2 linked regions of the Cytobacillus luteolus genome follow. The protein of the gene in region 1 binds, or shares a complex with, the protein of each later gene. Links are inferred from orthologs where the notes say so. Each region holds a gene or a part of one and is shown in the gene's direction. Other genes may lie near its edges.

Region 1 (2,962 bases):
TTTAAGGGTTTCACCGCAAAATAATGAAAAAAATATAGAAAATTTAATAGAAATTAAGAAAAAAGAAATACAAGCCTCAAACCGTGCATATATTTTAGAAGAAATGGCTGTCCAAATGAAAACTGAAGTGGAAGAGGAGATGGTGCAGGAATATGGTTTGACTGTTGAAAAGGTACTTCTTTTTCCAAAAGAAGAAAGCATAGAGATTACCTCACCCGATGATTTGAGCTCAATCGAGGTAGTTCTCTCAAAGCTAGACAAAGATCCAAATGCGGTTGCGGTTGTAAAGCCAGTTATTATTGACACCTCCAAACAGACACAAATTGAAACCAATCAACCAATTGTAAAAGAAATTGCTAGTTATCTAGCTAGTATTTGGGGATCTAATCCAGAACAAATAGTCGTATCTGTGGAAGGGGGGAAGAAATAGCAAATGGGGAAGGAACAAGGATTTTTAGAAACAATTAAAAAGATGTTTAATCAATCAAAAGAAGATCAGTCCGATCCTCCAACAAAAAAGCCACCTAAGTATCATTATTTGCTACTCGTTTTAGCACTGGGTATTGGGTTTATGCTAGTTAGTAATTTATTGAACAGCAATAATCAACCCCAATCTTCTATGCCAGTAACAAAACAAGAAAGCGTAGATGAGCCAACATTTGGACAGAAAAAAGATTTAGAGCAAGCGGCTATTTCTGAATACGAGGTTCGCTATGAGAACCAGCTAAAAGAAGCATTGGAAACAATTGTAGGTGTGAGTGATGTATCTGTGGTCGTTAATGTTGATGCCACGGAAACGAAGGTTTTACAAACCAATACTATTACTAACAGCCAATCGACGGATGAAACCGATCGTGAGGGTGGAAAACGTAAGGTAGAGGATCTGTCGAAGGATGAGCAAGTTGTCATTATTAGGCAAGGTGAAGAAGAAACACCAATTGTTATTAAAATTGAAAAGCCAGCCATTAGGGGTGTACTTGTTGTCGCCAAAGGGGTTGACAACATTCAAATAAAAAAAATGGTGGTAGAGGCTGTTACGAGAGCACTAGATGTACCTAGTCATAGAGTGGCAGTTTTACCTAAAAAGTCTAAGGGGGAATCATAAATGTTATTAAAAAAGCAAACAGTTTGGTTATTAACAATGTTAAGTTTAGTGGTGGTTCTATCAGTCTATTACATTACGTCTCCAGAAGGTGCACCAGAGGATTTTGCATTTGAACAAGAAGGTGTGAATGAAACTGCAGAAAATACAGATGTAACAACAACAGCTGAAGGCGAAGAAGGTATGGAAGTAACAATTGAAGAAGCTGAAGATGGAACTGCTATTTCAACAATCTCTAGTGATGAGCTATTTGCACAACTTCGTATGGATATTGAGGATAAGAGAGCTGAGTTAAGAGAGCAACTAACAGCTGTTGTAGCTTCAAGTGAAGTTTCTGCTGAAGAGAAAAACATGGCTATGGAAAAAATGCAAGAGTTAACAGAAATCGCAATTAAAGAGTCAACAATTGAAACACTAATTAAAAGCAAAGGTTATGCTGACGCTCTAGTAAGAGCTGACGGTGGTAAAGTAAGAATTACAGTTAAGGCAAAAGAGCATAACAATGCAGCTGCAAACGATATTTTATTACTAGTTGCAAGTGAGTTAGGTGAGCTACAAGATGTAGCTGTAACTTTCGAGCCTGCTGAATAATAAAACGTAAAGAAACCGGCAAACATTATTGCCGGTTTTCTTCGTTAATCTTTATACAACTGTAATAATTGCTGTACAGATTTATCTGTCTTGGAAGCAGACTCTGATAAATCATAATGTTGTTTTGTCTGTTCTGTAATTGTTGAAGCTATTTCTTCTAAGGTAGCATTTGCCTCTTGAATAATACTACTAAATTCATTTACTGCTATACCAATAGAATTTGTTGTTTTTTCGATAGAGCTACTTAATCCGTCAAATCCAAGGATATCGTCTTTTAATTCATCGATGGAGCTACTAATTTGTGAGAAAGCTAGATCTGTTTGTTTTACCAAATTTAAATTTTCACTCATATTCTTAGAAGTCATTTCCATGTTTTCTTGTGTTTCCTTTGTCTCAGAAATGACATTCGATAAATTATCCGAGATTTGGGATGCTGTTTTTGCAGTTAGCTCTGCAAGTTTACGAACCTCACTTGCAACAACCGCAAATCCTTTTCCACTTTCCCCAGCACGTGCTGCTTCAATTGAGGCATTTAAAGCTAGTAAATTTGTTTGTGAGGCAATTTCCTGAATAGACACTGTAAAATGCGACGTCTCTTGAATTTTAGTTGCCAAACTCCCAATTTTGCGATTCATTTCTAGTAATAGTGTGTTGAATGAGGTAATTGCATCTAGTAAGCTTTTTGTAACTTTAGTTCCATCTGAAGAAATGTTTGATGTATATTCAGCTTTATTTTTTAGTTCAGAAGCAGAGTTTACCATTTGAACAACCAATTGATTAGCGTGCTCTAATGAGTTTGTAATGTCATAAATTGTGCTTGTTTGATTTTGTACGCCTGATGCGATTTCAGAAATAGCAGTGTCCATTTTCTCAGATGCAAAGTAACTTTCCTTACTTTGATTACTCACTTGTTTAATGGTTGTAGAGATAATCGCAGTATGATCCTCTAGTTGCTTCCTTCTTTCTAAGTCATTAACAAGCATTTCCTCAGTCTTTGACTGAGCTAACAAGATATTTTTAGACAACTGGTCAGCCATTTTTAATTGAAAGGATAGTAGAATTGTTACTAGTAAAAATAGGAGATAGATGGTTCCATAATTTTTTGTTTCTAACACTAGTTCAGAATGATGCAAATAGGTAAAAACAGTTAATATTAGTAACCCCAAACCAGCTCCAAGAAAGAGAGTAGAGCGCTTCATGTAAATGGCAGACGTAGCTAAAATAAAATAAACGAGAAAATAAGCTGTTGGCGAGATACTACTTTGCATA
Region 2 (2,922 bases), on another replicon or contig:
CTGGGGAATGATAGTACCATTGGAAAAGTGATATCAAGAACTCCTGGCAAGCGTGTAGGAGAAGTAGAAATTGGCAATAAAAAGTTTACCGGACGTCAAATCCGTGAATTGCTCGAATTACGCTCATCAGATTTCGAATGGAAACGCAGCGGCAATAATATCGTTATCTCAACAAAAGGCTATGGCCACGGTGTGGGCATGAGTCAATATGGAGCCAATGGAATGGCAGCTGAAGGGAAAACTCACGAACAAATTATTTCACACTACTACCAAGGCGTCCAAATCACTTCAGCAGACACATACATTACAAAATTCACAGCCAAACAATAACAACAGGGGCCTGACCCCCACTGCGTTAAAGCTTTAACGCGCTGGGGGTCAGGCCCCTTTTTTTGTCAAGTAGAAGCGGCGAATTAAATAGTAGGCTACAAGTACTCCGATTGTATCTTTAACGATGTCGATGACAGTTGCTGAACGGTATGGAACAAAATATTGATGTAATTCATCAATAAATCCATAGGAGATGGCAATTGCAGCAGCAATCTTGCTTGTTTTATGGGTTAGCTTCCCATCAACAGCAAAGGAAAGAACAAATAGGAGATACAGAATACCAAACGCAATTAAGTGAAGAGACTCCTTAAATGCTCGGTCCCATGAATAAGGTGTATCAATAACTGCATCGTGAGGCAGACTCGACAGAATCCATATTAACCCCATATAGACGAAGGGAGCGATTTTAATACTGAAATACATAATACGTTTGAACAAATGAGAAACCTCCTAATATCGCTTAATAAACCCCTCTAAGTATATCATTTTCAAAGAAATTTTAGCTTTTATGTATATTATTTTGATTTTGTCGAAAAATAATCGAAAAAAAGTTTTTAAGAGATGTATATAAAATGCTAGATTTGTTCAGAATGATTGCTGAGGTGATGAAACATGAGAGAGGAAGAAAACAAACGTACTTCTCAAAATTCAAGTTCAAATTTACAACGTTTTTTCAAAAAGCGTTGGGTGTTTCCGGCAATTTATTTAGCTAGTGCAGCAATTATTCTGACAGGTGTGTTATGGTTCCAAAGTGCAAACAATGATGTAGCAGACGATGAGCCAAACATCAACGAGGAACTACCAGGAACAGCACAAAATGGTGAACCAGCTGTACCGGTAAACTCAACAGTCGAAAACTTTGCAATGCCTGTACTTGATGAAGACGCGGTTGAGATTCACAAGCAATTCTATGATGCAGATGGTAGCAAAGAAGATCAAGAAGCAGCGCTAGTATCCTATGAAAACACGTACTATCCGAACAAAGGAATTGACATCGTAGCGAAAGATGGAAAAAGCTTTGATGTAGCAGCTTCACTATCTGGTACAGTTGTCAGATCTGAACAAGATTCTTTATTTGGAAACATTGTTGAAATCGAGCATGCAGAAGGTGTGGTCACAGTATACCATTCACTTGCTGATGTGATGGTTGAACAAGGTGACCGTGTAGATCAAGGTCAAGTGATTGCTAAAGCTGGAAAAAATCTATTTAACAAAGATGCTGACACACATGTTCACTTTGAAATTCGAAACAATGGTGTAGCAGTAAATCCAATCGAGTTTTTTAACCAACCACTAACTTCTTTAGAACAAGAAGAGAGTGCATCAAAACAACCAGCTGAACAAGCAGAAGAAAATACAGAAGATGCTGAAGAAACACCAGCAGATGAAGATAAATCAGAACAAGACGAAAATACAGATGCCTCAATTGGCATGGCAACCGTCTAAACTGACACAAAAAGCCTACCCCTAACCGGGTAGGCTTTTTTGTGTCATCTGGGGCCTGACCCCCGGTGCGTTAACGCATCACCGCGCCGGGGGTCAGGCCCCAAAATAAAAAATTTTATTTTTCATTGAACTTTTTTACTGCGTCCATCGTATTATCTTCGGATAAACAAATTGAGGGGGAAGATGATGATGGCAGAACTTGCACAGTTAAATTGGGCGTTACTTGCACCAATCGCAATAATACAATTAATTTTAATGGTGACAGCATTGGTAGATTTGATTCGAAGTGAGGAAACGAATGGTCCTAAGTTGCTTTGGGTGTTACTGATTTTATTTGTCAGTATGATTGGACCAATTCTTTACTTTGTTGTTGGAAGGAAGAAATAGAGTATGTCATTAGTTACAATTAGCAATCTTACAAAATCGTTCGGAAAAGAAAAAGCTGTGAACAATGTCTCTTTTGAGATCAAAAAAGGAAGTTGTATCGCCTTACTTGGACCGAATGGTGCAGGTAAAACAACAACACTACGAATGCTTGCGGGAATTATTAAGCCAACAAGTGGTTCGATTCAATTTACAGGAATGGAAAAGGGAGATCATCGTCAACATATTGGTTATTTACCTCAGCATCCGGTATTTTATAACTGGATGACGGCTGAAGAATTCCTATTATATGTGGGTCAACTTGCCCATCTATCAAAAAAAGAAGCAAAAGCAAAAACGGATGAGTTACTAGAATTAGTAGGTCTAGTAGATGCAAAGAAAAAGAGAATTCGTGGATTTTCAGGTGGAATGAAGCAACGCTTAGGAATTGCTCAAACAATGATTCATAATCCAAGGCTTATCATGCTTGATGAACCCGTTTCAGCTCTTGACCCTGTAGGTCGCCGTGAAGTGATTGAAATGATGAGAGAGCTTAAGAAACAAACTACCATCCTTTTTTCAACGCATGTCCTACATGATGCTGAGGAGGTATGTGATGATATTGTTATTATCCGTAAGGGTGAGGTTGCTTTGGAAGGAACGTTACCAGAGCTTAGACGCAATCATCAACAACCGCTGCTAACAGTATCAGCTGAAGAAAATATTCAAGACTGGCTTACTAGTATTAAAGAATATGATTGGGTATCAAGTATGAATTCAGAT

Evidence for each region. Proteins that work in one complex are often made in the same cells at the same time.
Region 2: the proteins of J2Z26_RS08475 (region 1) and J2Z26_RS14680 are in contact, whole or in part, in a crystal structure (PDB 3TUF), measured with the Bacillus subtilis proteins. The link is inferred for Cytobacillus luteolus from one-to-one orthologs.

Annotation. Positions count from the first base shown.
Region 1 is NZ_JAGGKM010000003.1:17,447-20,408, forward strand. Bases 1-2,899 are described here. They hold J2Z26_RS08475 (SpoIIIAH-like family protein), read left to right. Parts: upstream 1-1,105; coding sequence 1,106-1,693; downstream 1,694-2,899. Other genes in these bases: spoIIIAF (stage III sporulation protein AF), read left to right, coding at 1-430; spoIIIAG (stage III sporulation protein AG), read left to right, coding at 434-1,105; J2Z26_RS08480 (methyl-accepting chemotaxis protein), read right to left, coding at 1,738-2,899. In the rest of the region: more of J2Z26_RS08480, read right to left, coding at 2,900-2,962. UniProt on the Bacillus subtilis protein: Involved in forespore engulfment. Forms a channel with SpoIIIAH that is open on the forespore end and closed (or gated) on the mother cell end.
Region 2 is NZ_JAGGKM010000005.1:14,564-17,485, forward strand. What follows is about bases 1-2,859. They hold J2Z26_RS14680 (stage II sporulation protein SpoIIQ), read left to right. Parts: upstream 1-942; coding sequence 943-1,776; downstream 1,777-2,859. Other genes in these bases: spoIID (stage II sporulation protein D), read left to right, coding at 1-330; J2Z26_RS14675 (VanZ family protein), read right to left, coding at 379-768; J2Z26_RS14685 (PLD nuclease N-terminal domain-containing protein), read left to right, coding at 1,966-2,163; J2Z26_RS14690 (ABC transporter ATP-binding protein), read left to right, coding at 2,167-2,859. In the rest of the region: more of J2Z26_RS14690, read left to right, coding at 2,860-2,922. UniProt on the Bacillus subtilis protein: Involved in forespore engulfment and required for anchoring membrane proteins on the forespore side of the septal membrane. Forms a channel with SpoIIIAH that is open on the forespore end and closed (or gated) on the mother cell end.